2 regions of the Rhizobium sp. ZPR4 genome follow, and region 1 is predicted to be linked to the other one. Evidence: riboswitches for the same ligand, from Rfam matches in the RefSeq annotation. Region 1 holds a riboswitch; the other holds the start of a gene.
The links. Region 1 has a riboswitch for S-adenosylmethionine ahead of ABOK31_RS00740 (O-succinylhomoserine sulfhydrylase). Riboswitches for the same ligand answer to the same signal wherever they lie in the genome.
Positions count from the first base shown of each region.

Region 1 (5,765 bases):
CATGTCGCTGGTTGCGCGCGGTCTCGGCATCGGTGTCCTGACGCCGGCCGCACTGGCGGACAGCCGCTGGCGCAATGCTATCGAGATTATCGAGGCCCCGGATTTCACCCCCAAAGTGGTCAATTGGCTGGTGCACCGCCCGCCGGCTGGGCGTCTTGCCCGCCCAATCGCGACCTTCGGTGAAACACTGGCGGAAGCGCTGAAAGCGAAGAGGCCCTTCTTGACCTGAACCCGGCAATCAGACGCCGGGTCTGTTGACCATCGCCTCGATATTATAGCCATCGGGATCGAGGACGAAGCAGGCATAGTAATCCGCGGTGTATTCCGGACGCGGGCCGGGAGCACCATTCTCCTTAGCGCCGGCTTCGAGCGCGGCGCGATGGAAGGCATCGACTTGCGCCCTATTCTCAACCCGGAAGGCGACGTGCAGGTGCGTCAAAGGTTGTTTGCTACCGGTGTGCTGGATCTCGAACAGGCTGCCATCACCGACGTCGAACGCCCAGAACACGCCTTCCTTTCCGAAGGACAGGCCGTACCCCAAGGGCACGAAAGCCCGCTCATAGAAAGCCTTGCTCCTATCGAGATCGCTGACTTCGATGGTTATGTGGTCGATCAAGGCTAGTTCTTCCCCCCAATGATACAGAGAACAAGCGAGTCAAACTGGGGGTTGGAGCGGGTGAAGGGAATCGAACCCTCGTATTCAGCTTGGGAAGCTGCTGCTCTACCATTGAGCTACACCCGCCTGCATCTTTGAGATGTCCAACAGTTGGCGGCCTCTGTCAAGGCCGGTCGGTGGACGTCTAGAGCCGGAAGTGCTTCGAGAGCTTCAGGCCCTGTGCCTGGTAGTTGGAGCCAAGGCCGGAGCCGTAGAGGCTGCTCGGCTGTTCCAGCATGTGTTCGTAGATCAGGCGGCCGACGATCTGGCCGTCCTCGAGGATGAAGGGCACCTCATGGCTGCGCACTTCGAGCACCGCGCGGCTGCCGCGGCCGCCGGCCGGCGCATGGCCGAAGCCCGGATCGAAGAAGCCGGCATAATGGACGCGGAATTCGCCGACCAGCGGATCGAACGGCGTCATTTCGGCGGCAAAGTGCGGGGGAACGTGCACCGCTTCGCGCGAAACGAGGATATAGAACTCGTCCGGGTCGAGGATCAGCTCGGTACGGCCACGGCTATAGAGCGGCTCCCAGAAATCGAAAATATCGTGCTGCGCCTTCTTGTCGACATCGACGACCGCCGTGTGGTGCTTGCCGCGATAGCCGATCAGCCCTTCCTTGTCGCCGGCGAGGTCGATCGACAATGCAATGCCGCCGCCGGTGATATTCGGCTTCTTGCTGGCAACCAGCGTTTCCGTCTCGTGCAGCGCCAGAAGTTCCGGCTCGGTGAGCAGGGCCTGGCCGACGCGGAAGCGGATTTGCGACAGGCGCGAACCACGACGCACGACAATCGGGAAGGTGCGCGGGCTGATTTCGAGATAGAGCGGGCCGGAATAGCCGGCCGGGATCTTGTCGAACTCCTGCGCCCGGTCAGTGATGACGCGGGTAAAGATGTCGAGACGGCCGGTGGAGCTCTTCGGATTGGCCGAAGCCGACATGTCTTCGGGCAGGTCGAGGCGCTCCATCAGCGGCACGATGTAAACGCAGCCGGTCTCGAGCACTGCGCCTTCAGAGAGATCAACGACGTGGAGCTTCAGCCGGTCGAGCTTGTCGGCGACCAGATGCGACGGGCCTGGCATGAAGCTGGCGCGGACGCGAAAAGCATGCGAGCTGAGCCGCAGATCAAGGCTTGCCGGCTGGATCTGATCGACATCCAGTTCTCTCTCGCTCGTCAGCCGCCCCGTTTCGAAGAGCGCTGCAATGGCGCGGTCGGCCAGAATTCCAGTATTGCGAGCCATCATGCTTCTCTCATAATTTGCCGCAGACAAAACCAAACTCGGGGAATTGACGCAAGCCGTCAACGGCAGTATTGCAACTTATCCCGTGGTGATTTGGCCGGTCGGCTTGCAGCCACGTTAAACAAATGGCTAAAAAGACCGGGGTTGAACCGGTCTGCTTTCGCGACCGGTTTTTTTGTTTTGAAAGTGGTGATGGCATGAGCAAGACTTGGCGCCCCGCAACCCAGCTCGTACACAACGGAACGCTTCGTTCGCAGTTCGGCGAGACCTCCGAAGCAATCTACCTGACCCAGGGCTTCGTCTATGACACCTCGGAAGCGGCGGAAGCTCGCTTCAAGGGCGAGACGGACGGTTTCATCTACGCCCGCTACGGCAGCCCGACCAACGACATGTTCGAAAAGCGCATGTGCGCGCTGGAAGGCGCTGAAGATGCTCGCGCCACGGCTTCGGGCATGGCCGCCGTTTCCGCCGCCATCCTCTGCCAGCTGAAGGCAGGCGATCATATCGTCGCTGCCCGCGCCCTTTTCGGCTCCTGCCGCTGGGTGGTCGAGACGCTCGCGCCGAAATACGGCATCGAATGCACGCTGGTCGACGGCCGCTTCACCGAGAACTGGGAAAAGGCCATCCGCCCGAATACCAAGGTCTTCTTCCTCGAAAGCCCGACCAACCCGACGCTGGAAGTGGTCGATATCTCAGCCGTCGCCAAGCTCGCCAACCAGATCGGCGCCAAGGTCGTGGTCGACAACGTCTTTGCGACGCCGCTCTTCCAGAAGCCGCTGGAACTCGGCGCCCATATCGTCGTCTATTCCGCCACCAAGCATATCGACGGCCAGGGCCGTTCGCTGGGCGGCGTCATCCTCTCCGACAAGCAGTGGATCGACGAGAACCTGCAGGACTATTTCCGCCACACCGGCCCGGCCATGTCGCCGTTTACGGCCTGGACGCTGCTGAAGGGCATCGAAACGCTGCCGCTGCGCGTTGCGCAGCAGACGGCGAACGCCTCCAAGGTAGCCGATTTCCTCGCCGAGCAGGGAAACAAGGTCGCTCGCGTGATCTATCCGGGCCGCAAGGACCATCCGCAGGCCGATATCATCGCCAAGCAGATGAGCGGCGGCTCGACCCTCGTCGCCTTTGAGCTCAAGGGCGGCAAGGAAGCGGCCTTCAAGCTGCAGAACGCACTGGAGATCGTGAAGATTTCCAACAATCTCGGCGACTCGAAGAGCCTGATCACCCATCCGGCCACCACGACGCACAAGAACCTCACCGACGAGGCCCGCGCCGAGCTCGGCATTTCGCCGGGCACCGTGCGCTTCTCCGCCGGCATCGAAGACAGCGCCGATCTGGTCGAGGATTTCGCCCGCGCGCTCGAGCAGGTTTCCGCCTGATATCAATCGAGCCGCCCGGATTTTCTCCGGGCGGCTCGACCTGCCTTCATCTCATCGGGCGATGGCAGGAACGGCAGCCGTCAGCTGGCGGCCTTGAACTGAACCCGACCGTTGTTCAGGAAGACCATCTTGTCGAACAGCCCGAGATCCAGCGGATTCGGTAGGCGAACATCCGCAAGATCGGGCACGGGTTTCAGCGCCGGATCGTAAGACCGGTCGATCTGCGAGATGAAGACGACGATCACACCTCCCGCACGCGCAAACGCCTTCAACGTCTGAACCTGGATCATCAGTTCCGGCTTCTCACGCTTCTGATCCAGCAGCTGCAGAAAATCGATCACCGCCAGCGTGCCGCGCGACGCCTGGGCCAGCCTCTCGACGATATAGTCGCCACTGATGGCGTCGGAATTGTCGAACTCGAACAGATCGGCAAATTCCGCGTGATCGGCACCGATGACCGGGAAACGGTCCAGAACGACCTTTTCCGTGTCCTCCAGCGTGAAGAAGACGCTGCGATTGCCGGCCTTCATGGCTTCGACGGCGAGCCTCAAGCTCATCAAGGTCTTGCCATGGCCGGGCCGCGCGCCGACTAACACCAGATCGCCCGGGCTCAGACGCGAATACAACTCGCCGATTGGCACGGCTGAGCTGGTTTTACTTGCAAGCAAGCTCCAGCCTTCAAAACCTTCACCAGCCGCGACGCGATCCAGCGCGGCGTGCAAGGGGATATTCTGCTGGCGAGACAGGAGCTTCGCCTTACGCTTCAAATGATAAACAGGGGCAGAAAGCCTCATCTAAACCTCCTATTGCGAGCAATGACCGCAACCCCTCCTTATGCCAGGTGCTCAAACAGTCGGTTTGGATATCGACGGCCCCGCATGAAATATACTTTCCCGAGTGGAGGGGGGAGGCACGGGCCATGCCAGAATCAGATCATAGCCGAAATCCTCCTGGCAGGGAATCCGGGCAAGTTCCCTCCAAGGAACATAAAGAAAGAACAGGGGTTATATGGCCGGGAGATTTTAACAGCCGGTGATCAGATGTGACGACCGATCATTGAAGTGCACCAGCAATTGCGGCAAGCGTATCTGCCCGCCGCATGCTCCGTCAGCGGGCATTATGGTAGACGAGATTAAATGACGAGCGAAACAAGATACTTTGAGAAGAAAGGACTAACCTTTTTCATCGGCCGTAATAGCTGAATTTCAGAACGGTCCGGCACCATGAGCCAGATTTCATCACGCCGTTCCTTGACGGAATGGATTGGTTATAGGATACCGCTAAATATCCCGCGCTTTGCGGGAGCGGTGGAAAGCGGATAATATGCCGCAGACTTGAAAATGCTGAAACGACAATGAGGGCTTCATGGAGCGCTCAACGTTTCAGAGCAGTGGCAAGGTATCAGGCATGTATCGCGCCCTAACACGCGACATCGAAGTGGTTGTAGAGCCGTTTTATCTGGAGGAGCAATCCGATCCGGACGATGATCGTTATGTCTGGGGATACCGCATCGTCATTTCCAACCACTCGGAGCAGGCCGTGAAACTGGTGACGCGCTACTGGCACATCACCGACATGAACGGCATGGTGGATGAAGTGACGGGGCCAGGCGTCGTCGGCGAGCAGCCGCATCTGAAACCCGGTGATACCTATGAATATTCTTCCGGCTGCCCGTTGGACACCCCGTCAGGCATGATGTTTGGCCACTACCAGATGGAAACGGACGACGGGGAACTCTTCCATGTCAAGATCCCCGCCTTTTCGCTGGATACGCCGAACCTGTTGCGCACGCTGAACTGAGCCGCCGCAACCGGGCAGCGTCAAGCCGCTTCTATTTCAGCCACTTCGAAGCGATAGGTCGTCGAGCAGAACTCGCAGGTCACGGCGATTTCGCCATTCTCCTGGCTGGCCTCGATTTCCTCGGCCGTAAAACCCTTCAAGACGCCCTTCAGCTTGTCACGCGAGCACGAACAGCGATCGTAGACGGCCTTCGGTTCATAGACGCGTACGCCGCGCTCGTGGAAGAGACGGTAGAGAAGCCGCTCGGTGCCCACCTGCGGGTCCGTCAACTCGTCGGCATCGATGGTTTCCACCAGGCTGCGCGCTTCCGCCCAGGCGTCGTCCTCGACATGATCGCGCAGACCCTCGTCGCCGTCGCCGCCGTGAAGATCAGGCTGGCGCATGCGCTCTGGAGCTTCCGGCAGGAACTGGGCAATCAGGCCGCCCGCGCGCCAGCGGTGACGCGGCTTGCCATTCTCGTCGCGATCGAAGAGTTCTGCAGCGCCGAGGCGCACGCGCGTCGGTATCTGTTCCGACTGGCGAAAATAAGTACCGGCGATCTCCTCGAGCGAGGCACCATCGAGCGCGACGATACCCTGATAGGGCTGGCTGAAACGCCCCTGATCGATGGTGAAGGCGAGCACGCCCTTGCCGAGCAGCTGCTCGGGCTCTGTCCGGCCTTCGGCGACAGCCTTTGCCAAAGCCTCTT
Region 1 covers NZ_CP157967.1:143,467-149,231, reverse strand. The annotation lists gene ABOK31_RS00760 (LysR family transcriptional regulator) at 1-229, shown strand, start outside; gene ABOK31_RS00755 (VOC family protein) at 239-616, opposite strand; tRNA gene ABOK31_RS00750 (tRNA-Gly) at 669-742, opposite strand; gene ABOK31_RS00745 (2'-deoxycytidine 5'-triphosphate deaminase) at 801-1,895, opposite strand; SAM riboswitch at 1,968-2,046, shown strand; gene ABOK31_RS00740 (O-succinylhomoserine sulfhydrylase) at 2,090-3,277, shown strand; gene ABOK31_RS00735 (DNA helicase) at 3,358-4,071, opposite strand; gene apaG (Co2+/Mg2+ efflux protein ApaG) at 4,685-5,077, shown strand; gene ABOK31_RS00725 (Hsp33 family molecular chaperone) at 5,098-5,765, opposite strand, start outside.

Region 2 (5,765 bases), 910 kb from region 1:
AAGATCGCGCTCGCCCGGCAGCGCCGTGCCTGGTTTCAGCAGACCCTCCTGGATAAGGCCGGTCAGCGCCTGTGCCAGGCGCTTGTAAAGCGGCCCGCTCCCAGTCCCATCGCTGAGGCCGCGATTGTTCAATTCGGCGATCAAACTGGTTCTATCCATGGCTGCCATATAGAACCTATTTAGAACCAATTCACAAGATGAATCTGGTCGAAGCGCAAAAAAGAATCGGCCGGGCGCTTGGGACGCCCGGCCGAATGTCAGGAAAGCGGCGCGCGCCCGGTTCAGTTCTTGGTGAAAATGTAATCCGTTTCCTGCCGCAATACTTCGCCCGGGCGGAGCACGGCATTTGGGAAGCCTTCGTGGTTTATAGCGTCGGGCCAGACCTGCGTCTCCAGGCAGAAGCCGGCGAACGGGCCGATCTTGCGGCCGTCATGGCCGGGAACCGGCACATCGAGCTTGAAGCCGGTATAGAACTGCACGCCGGGCTCGGTGGTGCGGACCTCAAGCGATACGCCGGAATTGACGCTGCGGGCGAGCACGACGGAGCGCTTGGCGGTGCGTTCGGTCGACAGGCAGAAATTGTGGTCGTAAAGCGCCTGTTCGCTTCCGTCGAAGCGCTTCATCGGCGACATCTCGCGGAAATCGAAGACGGTGCTCTCGACGGAGCGGATCTCGCCGGTCGGGACCTGCTTGTCGTCCGTCGGCGTGTAGTGATCGGCGGCGATCATGATGTCGTGGCCGAGCGCATCGTCGCGGCCGTCGAGATTGAAATAGGCGTGCTGGCAGACATTGGCGAGGGTCGGCTGGTCGGTTGTGGATTCGTAGGTGACCGACAGTTCGCCGTTGCCATGTACCCGGTAGGTCGCCTGGATCGCGCAGTTGCCGGGATAGCCGGCGCGGCCATCGGGATCGACGATCTTCAGGACCACGCGGTCGGTATCGTGCTCGACGATCGTCCAGTTGCGCTTGGCGATATTGTCCTTGCCGCCGTGCAGGTGAGTGACACCCTTTTCGTTGAGCTCGAGTTGATACTCCTTGCCATCCAGCGTGAAGCGGCCGGCGCCGATGCGGTTGGCGCAGCGACCGGGCGTGGCGCCGAAATAGGAGGAATGGGCGGGATAATCGGCAAAATCGTCAAAGCCGAGCAGGAGCGAGGGCTCGTGGCCCTCAAGGCGAAGATCCTGGATGACCGCGCCCCACGACATGATGTGCGCGGTTAACCCGCCACCGACGATCTTGACGCGATAGACCGTATCTCCATCGGCTGTCGTCCCAAAAACTTCCCGCTGCAAAGTGCTTTCCGTCATATCAACTCATCCATTGCTTTTGAGTATGTGAGGCCAGACCCTGCCCCCATTCTCGTCGTTCCGCAACCAGTCCGATGGCGAAATTTAGGGGCGGGTGGAAAGGGAGCAAGGTCTGATTAGGCTTTGCCCATAACTAGTAGACTGACACGTTATGCTGTGAATGTGAGGCGCATAAGAAAGGCAGTCGATTTCGTCCTGATCCGTCCGGCTTGTCGTGAAGAGAGTTGGTTGTCTGTCTGCTGAAAAGCGTGCGAATTAATTGGTTCGACCCATCCGCTTTTTCGGCCTCCATGATCACCATCAACCTGTCACCGCGAACGGCGAGAAGGATATGGAACGCCTTTTGACCGTATTTTTCCATATAGGAGCTCCAGCGTCCTATACCCGCCGCGTAACTCGCGTTTCCATAACTGCTCGTCTCCGCAGTAGCGCTCCAGCCATTGCTGGTGCTGATCCTCATAAACCTGCCCTGCCTGATTATTCCCATGCGGCACTTTTCACCGACGCTGGCGTTGGAGTCGATCTGTTCCCATTGTCCGGAGAAGCCCCCTTCTTCGGATCTTGCTTGCTGCGAAACGAGCAAAATGGTTGCGATGAAGAGAAGAAATTTCACAGCGTAGTGCACGCATATCTCCACCGATTTCCCCGAAGATGCGGGGAGGTATCTATCATCCTTCTCTTTCTACAAATGGTTGTGGTTATTTGGTGGCGCCGCGAGAGGCAAATGCTGAACATTCAGCGCGATAATTCCCGCGTCGCCTTTTCCAGCCCGCCGAGTGTCAGAGGGTACATGCGGTCGCTCATCAGCCGCCGGATCATCGAGATCGAGGTCGTATGGCCCCAATAGCTTTCCGGCACGGGGTTGATCCAGATGCATTTGCGGAAATGGCCGGTCATCCGGGCGAGCCAGGCTTGCCCTGCCTCCTTGTTCCAATGCTCGACCGAGCCGCCGGGCTGTGTGATCTCGTAGGGGCTCATCGAGGCGTCGCCGACGAAAACGACACGGTAGTCGGGGCCGAAGGTGCGGATCAGGTCCGTCGTTGCAGTAATGTCGACGCGCCGGCGGCGATTGTCCTTCCAGACACCTTCATAGAGGCAGTTGTGGAAGTAGAAATATTCCATGTGACGAAACTCCGCGCGGGCGGCGGAGAAGAGTTCCTCGACAACGCGGATATGGTCGTCCATCGAGCCGCCGACATCGAAGAACATCAGGAGTTTGACGGCGTTGCGGCGCTCCGGCCGCGTCTGGACGTCGAGATAGCCATGCTCGGCGGTGGAGCGGATGGTGCCGAAGAGATCCAGCTCCTCGGCTGCCCCCTCGCGCACCCAGCGGCGCAGGCGTTTCAGCGCCACTTTGATGTTGCGGGTGCCGAGCTCGACGCCGTCGTCGAGATTCTGGAAGTCGCGCCGATCCCAGACTTTTACCGCGCGGCGGTGGCGCGATGTTTCCTGGCCGATGCGCACGCCTTCCGGATTGTAGCCATAGGCGCCGAAGGGCGAGGTGCCTGCCGTGCCGATCCACTTCGAGCCGCCCTGGTGCCGGCCCTTCTGCTCGGCCAGCCGCTCACGCAGCGTCTCCATCAGTCTGTCGAAGCCGCCGAGCGCCTCGATCTCTCGTCTTTCCTCTTCGGTCAGATACCGCTCGGTGAGCTTGCGCAGCCATTCCTCGGGTATGGCCCTCGGCTCGACCACATCGCCCTCGGTATTGCCGCCGATCGCTTCCACGCCGCGGAAATAGTCGGCGAAGACCTGATCGAAGCGATCGATGAAGCGCTCGTCCTTGATCAGCGTCGCGCGGGCTAGATAGTAGAAGGCCTCGACGTCGTAATCGGCAATCCCTTCTTCCATTCCCCCGAGCAGCGACAGGAATTCCCGGAGCGTCACCGGCACCTTCGCTTCCTTCAGTTTCAGGAAGAAGGGAATGAACAAGCCTCAGGTCCTTTCCTGGCCGATCTCCTCCAGATCATACGGCGTGGTCTGGTAGATCTCGTTGATCCAGTTGCCGAAGAACAGATGCGCGTGGCTGCGCCACCGGTTCTGCGGGGAGATTTCCGGGTCGTTATGCGGGAAGTAGTTGTGCGGCATCTTGATCGGCACGCCCGCATTCACATCGCGGAAATATTCGTCCGCCAGCGAGGTGGAATCATACTCCACGTGATTGAACATGTAGAGCCGGTTGCAGGCCTGTTCGTGCACGAGGCAGACGCCCATTTCGCTCGAATCCATCAGGATCTGCAGGCCGGGCACTTTTTCGATGTCGGTGCGCTTTACCTCGGTCCAGCGCGAGACCGGAATGGCGAAATCGTCGGAGAAGCCGTTGAGATAGACTGAGGAGGGTTTCAGGTTCTGGTGGCGATAGACGCCAAAGGCCTTTTCCGTCAGCGTATATTTCGGCACGTTGTGGAAATGGTAGATCGCCGCCATCGCGCCCCAGCAGACGTTCAGCGTCGAATGGACGTTGGTGGCGGTCCACTCGAAGATCTCCTGCATCTCTTTCCAGTAGGTGACGTCTTCATAGTTCAGCAGCTCGATCGGCGCGCCGGTGATGATGAAGCCGTCGAACTTGCGGTGCTTCACTTCTTCCCAGGTCTCGTAGAAAGCAAGCAGATGCTCCTCGGAGGTGTTCTTTGCCTTGTGCGCGCCGATGCGCACCAGCGAGAACTCCACCTGCAGCGGCGATGCGCCGACCAGGCGCGCCATCTGGACCTCGGTCTTGATCTTGTTCGGCATGAGGTTCAAGAGCCCGATCTGAAGGGGGCGGATATCCTGACGGAACGCCACCGTTTCGGTCATCACCCGCACACCCTCATTCTGAAGGGTTTCAAACGCGGGGAGCGTATCGGGAATCTTGATGGGCATCTTTTCACTCGCCAAATACAAAAAAACCGGCCGCGATCATGAATCGCTACCGGTCCGCACGCGGCCCTTTAGCGACTTATTTAACGTGGCTGCAAGCCGGCCGGCCAAATCACCACGAGAGAGATTTCATAAACCTGTCATTCCGGCGGGTCAATGGGCTAACGGGTCGCCCGTGCGGCCGCTCTCTGGTGTCGTTTCTCCCTCACAGATGGTCGAGAAGTGCGTCCATGTCGTAGCCCAGGCGCTTCCGCGCTTCGGCAACCGGTATCCAGAAAAAGCGAAAGCGGATGGGTTCGCCGCCGCCAAAGGGCATCGTTTCGAAATGATGCCATTCGGCCGGTGTCGCTTCAGGCACATGGCAGCGAAAATAATGCCGGCGATAGAGATGGCTACGCCCATTCTTTTCAAATCGATAATCACTAACGCCGAGGGGATGAATGGCATCCGCAATCAATCCGGTCTCCTCGGCAAATTCGCGCGCTGCTGCCAGAGCCAGATCTTCGCCTTCCTCGACCGTACCGCCCGGCACCTGCGGTTCGATCGTTGGGAAATCCGGCTCGTCGAAGACAAGCAAATGTCCATCCCGAACGGCGTAGATCAGGACCTTGACGGCATCCGGCTGCATTATTTTCCTTGCCCTCGCGCCATGAAGGCCAGCCGTTCGAAGAGATGGACATCCTGCTCGTTCTTCAGCAATGCGCCATGCAGCTTCGGCAGCGCGTTCTTCGCATCGGCGCGCAGCGTTTCGGGATCGACGTCGTCGGCGACCAGCAGGCGAATCCAGTCGAGGGCTTCGGAGGTCGAGGGTTTCTTCTTCAGGCCCGACACGTCTCGAATTTCGAAGAATTGCGTCAGCGCCGCATGGACGAGTGATTGCTTGATGCCGGGATAATGCACCTCGACGATGCGCTTCAGCGTCTCCATGTCGGGAAAACGGATATAGTGGAAGAAACAGCGGCGCAGGAAGGCATCCGGCAATTCCTTCTCGTTGTTCGAGGTGATGATGACGATCGGGCGGATCGCGGCCTGGATCGTTTCGCCGGTCTCGTAGACATGGAATTCCATGCGGTCGAGTTCCTGCAGGAGATCGTTCGGGAATTCGATATCGGCCTTGTCGATCTCGTCGATCAGCAGCACGCACTTCTTCGGTGAGGTGAAGGCCTGCCAGAGCTTGCCCTGGCGGATATAGTTCCTGACATCATGAACTCTGATGTCGCCGAGCTGGCTGTCGCGCAGGCGAGAGACTGCATCGTATTCGTAGAGACCCTGTTGGGCCTTCGTCGTCGATTTGACATTCCATTCGATAAGGTCGAGGCCGAGGGCGGCGGCCACCTGGCGTGCAAGTTCGGTCTTGCCCGTACCGGGCTCGCCCTTTACCAGAAGCGGGCGCTCCAGTCTTATGGCGGCGTTGACGGCGACCATCAGATCCTTGTCGGCGATATAGTCGGCAGTTCCCTGGAATTGCATCGGAAGGCTTTCTCAATCTTTCGAGTGCAAGCTAATTGCTGACCTTATTCGGTTCAAGACGCGAAACCGTGTATATAGGAATGTGATCCCACCGATCTATTGCAAGGGTGGACATGAGGGCGGGTCATGATT
Region 2 covers NZ_CP157967.1:3,292,874-3,298,638, reverse strand. The annotation lists gene ABOK31_RS15925 (GntR family transcriptional regulator) at 1-159, opposite strand, end outside; gene ABOK31_RS15920 (aldose epimerase family protein) at 282-1,307, opposite strand; gene ABOK31_RS15915 (hypothetical protein) at 1,441-1,932, opposite strand; gene ABOK31_RS15910 (VWA domain-containing protein) at 2,043-3,236, opposite strand; gene metA (homoserine O-succinyltransferase) at 3,240-4,166, opposite strand; SAM riboswitch at 4,215-4,292, opposite strand; gene ABOK31_RS15900 (NUDIX domain-containing protein) at 4,369-4,791, opposite strand; gene ABOK31_RS15895 (MoxR family ATPase) at 4,791-5,633, opposite strand.
Region 2: another riboswitch for S-adenosylmethionine. It lies ahead of metA (homoserine O-succinyltransferase); the one in region 1 lies ahead of ABOK31_RS00740 (O-succinylhomoserine sulfhydrylase).